3 regions of the Gottfriedia sp. NPDC056225 genome follow, and region 3 is predicted to be linked to each of the others. Evidence: a T-box and tRNA genes for the amino acid it is inferred to sense, from the RefSeq annotation. Region 3 holds a T-box; the other regions hold tRNA genes.
The links. The T-box of region 3 lies ahead of argS (arginine--tRNA ligase). A T-box ahead of a tRNA ligase gene usually reads a tRNA of that ligase, here a tRNA-Arg.
Positions count from the first base shown of each region.

Region 1: it has a tRNA-Arg gene. The T-box ahead of argS (arginine--tRNA ligase) is inferred to sense a tRNA for this amino acid. The anticodon was not compared.
Region 2: it has a tRNA-Arg gene. The T-box ahead of argS (arginine--tRNA ligase) is inferred to sense a tRNA for this amino acid. The anticodon was not compared.

Region 1 covers NZ_JBHJTJ010000022.1:24,776-28,063, reverse strand. The annotation lists gene ACFCYN_RS14915 (type I restriction endonuclease subunit R) at 1-171, shown strand, start outside; gene ACFCYN_RS14910 (M48 family metallopeptidase) at 181-909, opposite strand; tRNA gene ACFCYN_RS14905 (tRNA-Arg) at 1,334-1,407, shown strand; gene ACFCYN_RS14900 (DUF4240 domain-containing protein) at 1,637-2,194, shown strand; gene ACFCYN_RS14895 (DUF3196 family protein) at 2,355-3,288, shown strand, end outside.
Region 2 covers NZ_JBHJTJ010000001.1:38,698-41,985, reverse strand. The annotation lists gene ACFCYN_RS00200 (6-phospho-beta-glucosidase) at 1-1,080, shown strand, start outside; tRNA gene ACFCYN_RS00195 (tRNA-Arg) at 1,256-1,328, shown strand; gene ACFCYN_RS00190 (hypothetical protein) at 1,523-1,678, shown strand; gene ACFCYN_RS00185 (DUF6509 family protein) at 1,987-2,280, shown strand; gene ACFCYN_RS00180 (PTS sugar transporter subunit IIB) at 2,618-2,920, shown strand; gene ACFCYN_RS00175 (PTS sugar transporter subunit IIC) at 2,964-3,288, shown strand, end outside.
Region 3 covers NZ_JBHJTJ010000010.1:28,859-32,146, reverse strand. The annotation lists gene ACFCYN_RS09180 (glycosyltransferase) at 1-340, opposite strand, end outside; gene ACFCYN_RS09175 (tetratricopeptide repeat-containing glycosyltransferase family 2 protein) at 542-1,627, opposite strand; T-box leader at 1,751-1,971, shown strand; gene argS (arginine--tRNA ligase) at 2,013-3,288, shown strand, end outside.

The DNA of each region.
Region 1 (3,288 bases), on a different contig from region 3:
GAAGTCTCTGTTTTACAAAGCGTTCGAGATTGGACTACGAAAGAGGATACTCAACGAGAAATGCGTAAGAGGATTAAACGTCAATTACGTGCAGTGAAATGTCCTAAAGACAGTCTAGACGCTATAACACAAAAAGTAATGGACCTAGCGAAAGCCCACTTTAAATCATAATGGGGACAATCACAGGTCCAAAGTCGGTCCATTTACTCTTAACCATTCCTTACGTTCTTCGTAGTCGGGAAGAATCGATTCTACTTTTCTCCAGAAGGCGTTTGAGTGATCTGGATATTCTATATGTGCAAGTTCATGTACAACCACATAATCTACAATTCTCATAGGAGCCATCAGTATCTTCCAATTGATATTGATGGTTTTATTTTTTGTGCAACTTCCCCAACGTGATTGTTGTTCTTTCACCACTATTTTAGATGAATAACATCCCATACGTGAAGAATACAATTTTATACGTTTTTGTATCTTTGTTAGTCCGTGAGTGATGTACCATTTTCGGAAAAGGTCGAATAGGTGTTCTTGGCGTGTAGAATCGTCAAATGAAGTTGGAACAACAGCAAAGAAACGACCATTCCGAAACATTAATGAAGCCTCTGAAACGGATTCATCTTTGGCTACTTTAAGTCTGTATTGCCTCCCCAAATAAGCAAATTTTTCCCCGCTAATAAACTCATGGTGTGAGGATAACATTTTGATCTCACGAAAATCCGCTAACTTATTTAGAATCCAACGTGCCTTTTTATGTAATGCAGAGTCTATGTGTATTTGATCAGTTTCTTGAGGGACAACAACACTAACCCCGTCACCCCAGTCTACTGCGATAGTGATGTCCTTTCTATTTGGACTGTATCTGATGTCGTAATCAATGGTTGTGTTTCCGTATTGGAACGATGGCATTCTTTTCAGCCTTTCTTGCTATAGTGTTATCATATTATATCAAAAAGAAATTATCGTGTGTTGTTGAGGCAGGTGATTTTGGCGATGCTAACGTTCGAGGATGTGAGCTGTTAAGGGATTGAACTTGGTGTGTAGTCGTTTGCTTTAAAGGGAGTTACGGAAAGTCGGTAATCCGAGAAGAAAAAGATTTGGCGTTTATTGAAGCAATTAATGTCGGGTAAAATAACGAAATTTAACGAAGGCAGGATTATTACGTCTTCCGAGATTTGTTGAGTGGGCATAAATTCGTCTACTCTTTTTTTAGATATAAAATCGGTATACAACTGTTTCTTTCTATTATATACCGTGTTATAATGAAAACGGTCGAAAGTTCGGCAAATGACCGTATCAGTGTCCGTTTCAAAATGCGTTCATATAGCGGTTTGTCCTGGTAGCTCAGCAGGATAGAGCAACGGCCTTCTAAGCCGTCGGTCGGGGGTTCGAATCCCTCCCAGGACGTCCAAAAGACACTTGTTTTACGTAACGTAAAATAAGTGTCTTTTTTTGTATTTTAACCAATTTCTAAATTATTGAAGAATGACGAATTATTTTAAAAAAAGTGTAACAATAATACTACATAAAACAAAAAGTATTAGAGATCCACAACAGAAGTGTAATGATTTGTAAATAGACTCTAATAGTATTTAGATATGATATTCTAAAATAAATAAAGTGTGGAGTGATATAAATGAACGAAAAAGAGTTTTGGGGTTTAATTTCAAAAATGCATATTGTTGAAGAACCTTATGAGTGGGTAATAAGTCATTTAGCAAAACAGTCAGATGAGGAAATAGCTGGTTTTGAAATTCAGTTTGAAACCGCGTTTTCTAATGCGTATAATTCAAAGTTACTAGGAGCTGCATGGATTATTATGGGAGGTTGTTCTGAAGATTCATTTGCTCAATTTAGAGCTTGGTTAATTGGTCAGGGTGAACAAGTATATAAGAAAACATTAAATGAACCTGATTATTTAGCTGAATATATCTTCCCAATTTATGAAGAAGAGGGACTTACTCCAGAATTAGAGGAGATGCTAGATTTGGCATTACAAGCATTTACGATAAAGCGTAAAGGTGATGAGGATTGGGATGATCAATTGTGGAATGAGTTTAATTCACTAATAGAAAGCAATGGTTATCATTACCCAGAACAACAATTAACAATGGATTGGAAGTCGAATGACGAATTAAAAAGTAAGTTTCCAAATTTGTGGAAACGATTTGGTCAAAAGCCATTAGGACATTAATATGTGGGTAAAATAGATTCAGTCAGAAAATGGATTGATTAAAGAATTTAAATATACTGTTAATATAAGTATCTTTCATATTTTAAATAAAATTAATTCATGATACACTTTTTCATAACTAGATTGTGCAGAGAATAACAAATGTTAGGGGGAGAGTAGCATGGAAGACAATATTGTCTTTTTTCCTAAACTTAAGGATCGGATAATAAATCTAGGCAAGAAAGCGTTAGAAGAAAAAGATTTTATTAAAGCGCTAAAGTTATGTGATCAACTAAAGGAAATGAATGATCATAATTCACAAACAGAACTAGCTGCAGTTGCATGTTTATTAGAAGGTAATCGGGCTAAGGAAGCTAGAGAAAGATGCGAGGAATTAGTTTTCGGTCCATTTGAAAGTGATGAAGCGATTGAAATATACATAAGTATTTTGTTTCAAATAAAAGAATACGAAGAATTACAAAAAAGTATAAAAAGACTGCTTACTCAAAATCGTATTGATGAAAATCAAATGGATAAATTTCAAGCGATGCTAACATTGTCTAAAAAAGTAATTTCAGATCGTGAAGGCGGAAAGATCCAAACGCTTGATTTACATAATTTAGTCGAAAATTCAGAGCCGATTAATAAACAACTGGAACTAATTAATGAATTACGAGCAACGGATTGTACGCTTGTTTTAAATCAAATTGGTGATATTTTAAAAAGCTCTAAAGCTAACCCTTTAATTCAAAGTTTTATTTTATTTATATTACAAGAACAATCCATTGAAAAAGACTTTGAAATCAACAAAGTAAATCAGCGAATGACTTGGAATGTAACAATTTCAGTAGATGAACACAACTCTTTTGTAGATGCAATTTTAAAAAAATTAAGTGATATATTAGAAAGCGAAAACCCTTCAGCATTTGAATTTGCAAAACAACACTTTCGACATTTTATGACGATCTACTTTCCTTTCGTACCAATGCCAGCAGAAGTAAACACATGGGCAGCGTGTTTTTATTGCATTGTTCAACAATTTTTTGATTACGATGTAGAAGACGAAGAAATCAAAGACTTGTTTAATGTAGAATACTTTCCGGTACAAAGTGCAA
Region 2 (3,288 bases), on a different contig from region 3:
GTTTTTGATCAGTTATTAAAATATAATATTGAACCAGTTGTCACGACTTGCCATTTTGATGTGCCAGTCCATTTAGTAGAGAAATACGGTAGTTGGAAAAATAGAGAAATGATCAACTTTTATGAGAGGTATACAAGAACTATCTTTGAAAGATATAAAAACAAAGTTAAGTATTGGATGACATTTAATGAAATAAACATGCTATTACATGCACCTTTTATTGGAGCAGGTATTATTCTTAAAGAAGGTGAGGATAAAGACCAAGTTCTTTACCAAGCGGCACATCATCAACTTGTAGCTAGTGCTTTAGCTGTAAAAGCATGTCATGAAATTATTCCAAATAGCCAAATTGGCTGTATGCTAGCGGCGGGTGCAACATTTCCATATACTTGTCATCCAAACGATGTATGGAACTCAATGGAAAAAGACCGAGAATCCTATTTTTTCATTGATGTTCAATCAAGAGGGGAATACCCTGGGTATGCTAAACGATATTTCAGAGAAAATGATTTACATATAGTAATGGAAAAAGATGATGAAGAGCTATTAAAAAATAACACAGTGGACTATATCGGTTTCAGTTATTATGCAAGTCGTTGCGCTAGTACTGACCCGGAAGTATTAAGTCAATTAACTGAAGGAAATATCTTTGCCTCTATAAAAAATCCATACTTAAAAGCCTCAGAGTGGGGATGGCAAATCGATCCTAAAGGATTACGAATAACATGTAATCAATTATACGACCGTTACCAAAAACCATTATTTATTGTGGAAAATGGCCTAGGAGCAATTGATGTAATTGAAGACAACGACACAATTAATGATGACTACCGAATCAATTATTTAAACTCACATTTTAAAGAAATGTCCGAAGCGATCCAAGACGGTGTCGAAATCATTGGCTACACAAGCTGGGGACCAATTGATCTTGTAAGTGCAGGAACCGGTGAAATGAAAAAACGCTACGGATATATATACGTAGACAAAGACAACGAAGGAAAAGGTACATTAAAAAGACTCAAGAAAAAAAGCTTTTACTGGTACCAACAAGTCATCAAAACAAACGGTGAAAACCTATAAAATGGTAACTAAAGAAGAGGATGCACCCAAAGCGCATCTTCTTCTTTTTCATACTCTTAGAATATTTTCATACCCAAAAACAGACCTAAAACATTGCAGTCAGAACTTTCTAAAGATATAATTGACCTAGGACTAACCAATACAAAATATATCATGTACCTTTATAAGAAATTATGCGTTCGTAGCTCAGTGGATAGAGCATCGGTTTCCGGTACCGTGTGTCGCAGGTTCGAATCCTGTCGAGCGCGCTAAAAAGTAAAAAGCCGATTGATATAATCTGTTTAAAAACAGAAGTTATATCAATCGGCTTTTATTTTTTTCTACTGATAATCCTCCTTCTTCTAACCTACAACTAAAGATGTAATAAAACTCCATCCAATGAAGAATGGGTTCCTTTACCTTACTGTCATATATTTAAAGTAAGAAAAAGGAGGCTTTCAAAATGGATATAAATTCATGGTTTTTCGAGGAACTAGCAAAATTCAATAAAGAAGAAATGGAAAATGAACTAAAATTCAAGGAAACATATAAACTGTATTCAACAGTTAAAAAGAAAAAATACTGTATCGACCTGAAAATCATTAAATTCTGTATATAAAATTGAGGATGTTTAACGCCAAAACAATACTAAGGATAATAGTGTCGCGTGATTCTAAATGATTTGGCATGAGGTTCTTAATAGCTTGAATTTTTTTCCTCTACCATTTTTCAAAAATATATGTTATATTACTTATTGCGATGAGCTAATTTGAGTAAGACGAGAGATATGCGCAAGCTAAACGCGCGGATGTGGCCGCCCGGTCTCTCGCCTCAAACGCATCAAGACGTCTGCTGCGGCAGGCGTCTTTCTTTTTGTTCATTTCTTTGTGTATAATAGTACATATTAATATTGAAGGGAATGTTTTTGTGTTAACTATTGCAGAATACACTGTAGAAGAAATAAAAGATCCATTTGGCATTATTGAAGGGGATCGATATGAGTTTATTCTTTATATCGATGTACCAGAGGATGATGAATTATATAATGAAAAAGGGATATACATAAAAGTACTTTTTGGAGTAAATGGTGCCCAGTCTAGATTAATTAAATACGATTTGTTCGAGGCTGAATCAAATAGTTATTTAGATTTTGATTTAGAAGAAGATGAAGAAAAAGAAGTATTCGAATTTTGTAAAGCTCATTTGACAGTTGAAGAATAATTTTAATGTGTTGTTGTATAACACACTTTCGGTTTGATAAGGGTGTTTCGCATTAATTCGCCAACACACTACTATCTTTTAGCTAACACAGTACGATTTATGGCTACACACAAATGAAACACTAAAATTTAATAAAAATGATTAGTTTTAAAAACCTTGATTTCTCAAGGTTTTTTTATTGGATTTTGAAATAAATAGATTTTTTAGAAAATTGGCACAGATTTTGCAATACTTAAATTGATTATAAAACTTGTCCTTGTATCGCGTAATTCTTTTGTCATTATTTGTAAAAATGTAAGCGCTACAATGGTCGGGTAAATTTTGCAGGAGGTGGAGAATGAATATTCTATTAGTATGTTCAGCAGGTATGTCAACTAGTCTACTGGTCACAAAGATGGAACAAGCAGCAAAGGCAAAAGGTATTCAGGCCAACATATGGGCCGTTGCTGGTGATGAAGCGAAAGAAAATTTAGCTAAAGCGGATGTATTACTACTTGGACCACAGGTTCGTTATCTTGCCTCAGAGATGAAGAAGCTGGCTGAACCTAAGGGGATTCCAGTAGATACTATTAATCCGGTACATTATGGATTGATGAATGGTGAAGCTGTGTTAGAAATGGCTTTAAATTTGAAAAAATAAAACGGGGTATTAAAAATTTAGAGAGAAAAGAAGGTGTATCAGAATGATGAGTTTTGCTGAAAAGTATATAATGCCTGCAGCAGCGAAGTTTGGAAATCAACGTCATTTGCTAGCTATCCGTGATGCGTTAATTGGTATGATTGCAATTACGATGATTGGAGCATTTGCGACTTTAATTAATAACTTAGGTGGAGCAATCCACGGCTACGATCACATGATGGAAACTGTCTTCGGTGCTAACTGGAAAACATTAGGCGGCGATATTTGGTGGGGAACTTTTGCATTTATGACCGTGTTTGCAGTTGTAGGGATTGCCTATAAATTAGCACGTTCTTATGGCGATGAAGGTTTTGAAGCTATGCTTGTTG
Region 3 (3,288 bases):
CTTGATAATCGACAACTATATTATAAATCTCATTTCGTAGTGATTGTTTTAAATGGATGAGATTTAAACGATCATTTTCAAGCAAAACTTCGCTAGGATTTAGTAAAAGAATATAGTCTTTAGTAGCCAATGATTTTGAAAAATTTAATGCAGCTACTTCATCGTCATCATCCAAAAGATGAATCTGGTCAGTAAATTTTCTTACGATTTCATTTGTTCGATCGTTTGACATCATATCAACAATGATAATTTCGTCAACTATATTCGTAACAGAATTAAGACATCTTTCAATTATAGCTTCGTTGTTTTGTACAACCATACATAAGCTAACTGTAATCAAATTATCACCCTTTTCTATTTCATTTGGATAAATTTATAACTATCGAATAGGCTTGAATAATTAATTCTACATACTAACAGCAATCGACTATTCATTTAACAATATAAAGTCCTTCATTCGTCTCATTAGTTAGTAGTAAAATAATAACCAAATAAAGCTATTCGTAAAGGAGTAAGAGGAAGAATGAATTTTAGGGGTGTTTTATTTATTTTTAAAGTAAGTACGGAAATATTCTTGATTGTGCAAAACAGAAGGATTATTAGGAACGTAGGTTGCAGCGATATCATTATATTTTTTAGCGGTCTCTTGATCTCCTAATCGACTATAGCAGAGGCATAATTGTAGGTTTGGTAACCAAGTGTAGCATGCTTGGTTTATAAAAGGACTAGTTGTTGGTACATCAACAAGAGTAGCAAGCTTATACCATGTAATTGCGCGTGTAAAATCACTTTGTTGAAGATACATAAATCCTAATCGACAGCAGTTTTCTCCTCGTGGTCCATCATATGAAAAAGATCTTAGACAACTACTTATCGCTTTTTCCAATTCGTTTATAAACAGATAGCTGTCTGCCATTTTTCCACAAGCCTGAATATTATCCTCGTACCAACCTTTTCCTTCAGATAGAAACAATTCATACCATTCAATTGCCTTTTCATATAGCTGGTGATCAACGCATTCATTTGCATAATAGTATTTGTCACGGGGACTTAAATCTTTACCTGAAGCAATTGCATTTTCATATATTTTTAGGTTTCGGTCTGAGTATTCTTTGTCTTTATGGTGAATGATTGCAGCATCTGAATGAATAATTTCTCCATAAACTTCTAAATATTCATGCACGAATCCAACCCATTTAAATTTTCTTTCACGCTTAACGATTCGATTTCGTACAGAACTAAAACTTGGATTTCCGTTTTCATCAAATGCAAGATGATATTTCATTCCAACAGCATCGACATTTTTAGTCAATGTCTTTTTTAATTTAAGTAATTTTTTTGCATTTTCTTCATTAACAATATCATCTGCATCAAGCCACATTATATAGTCCTTCGTAGCTTTTGAAAAAGCAAAATTTCTAGCTGCTGAAAAATCATTTATCCAAGTAAAATCATAAATTAAATTTGTAAATTTTTTAGCAATTTCTTTTGTTTTATCTGTCGAACCTGTATCAATAATTATGATTTCGTCTACTATAGTAGATACAGAAGATAAACATCTTGAAAGCACAGCTTCTTCATTTTTTACAATCATACAAAGGCTTAACGTTATTGGTTTTTTATTCATGAATTCCACCTCAATTTCTATGTTATTAAGGTTGTCAACAAAAGGTGCTATTCAACGAGTTCAAAATTAAGATTAATATTGAAATTCTAGAATGAATATGGTTAAATGATAAAAATGAATATTGAAAATTTTTAGATGAAGAGAGTAATCTTATTTTTATTCTTTAAGCGAGTTAGGGATGGTGAAAGCCTAATAGACGAATAAGATGAAACGCACTTCGGAAAAGCGGTCTGAAATAGTAGTAGGACTTTGCCGGGGAAGACCTCGTTAACAAATTTTAAAGTTGGTTCAATATATTTGAACAATTAGAGTGGTACCGCGGATTATTTAAACCCGTCTCTTATGATAGAGACGGGTTTTTTATTTTGAGAGAGGACTGATAAAAATGAATTATGTAAATTTGTATAGTGAACAAATCGAAAAAGCTTTAAATGGAGCATTAACCATAACTGAAATCAACGCACTGATTGAAAAACCGAATTATGCAGATCAAGGTGATTTGGCATTTCCTTGTTTCCAATTAGCAAAGGCATTAAGAAAATCTCCTGTAATGATCGCCAATGAAGTTGCACCATTGATTAAACACGAGCTTATTGAAAAGGTTGAAGCGAACGGTCCGTATGTAAACTGTTTTTTGAATAAAAAACTAGTAAGTAAACAAGTCATTGATTTAGTTCTCAGTCAAGGTAAGGAATATGGCAACCAAATAGATGGAAATGAGAAAACAGTTGCGATTGATTGTTCCTCTCCTAATATTGCAAAGCCATTTTCAATGGGGCATTTACGCTCTACAATGATTGGAAATTCAATTGCTAAAATTGCAGAAAAAAATGGCTATAAAGCAGTAAAAATTAATCACCTTGGGGACTGGGGAACACAGTTTGGAAAATTGATCGTAGCTTATAAACTGTGGGGTAATCAAGACGCTGTAAAAGAAAATCCAATTAAAGAGCTTTTAAAATTATATATTAAATTTCATGAAGAAGTTGAAAATGAGCCTCAACTTGAGGAAGATGCTAGAAGCTGGTTTAAGCAATTAGAGGAGAAAAACGAAGAAGCATTACATTTATGGAAATGGTTCCGTGAAGAATCACTTAAAGAATTTATGTTAGTATACGATTTATTAGGTGTTAATTTTGATAACTTTAACGGAGAAGCATTCTACAATGATAAAATGGACCGAATAATTGATCTTCTAGAACAGAAAAATCTATTGGTCGAATCAGAAGGTGCCGATGTTGTTGAATTAACTGAAAAAGATTTACCACCATGCTTAATTAGAAAATCTGACGGAGCAACTTTATATGCTACACGGGACTTAGCTGCAGCACTTTATCGTAAAGAAACTTACGATTTCGATAAGGCTGTCTATGTAGTTGGTGGAGAACAAGCGCTACATTTTGAGCAAGTATTTACAGTTTTGAACAAAATGGGGTACGAATGGTCTAAAGATATGGTTCACGTACCATTTGGTTTAATCCTACAAAATGGTAAAAAAATGTCTACACGAAAAGGGAAAATTGTTCTTTTAGAAGAGGTAATTGAGGAAGCAATTAGTTTAGCAAGTCAAAATATTGCAGATAAAAATCCTACATTAAAAAATAAAGAAGAAGTTGCAAGAATGGTCGGTGTCGGCGCAATCATTTTCCAAGATTTAAAAA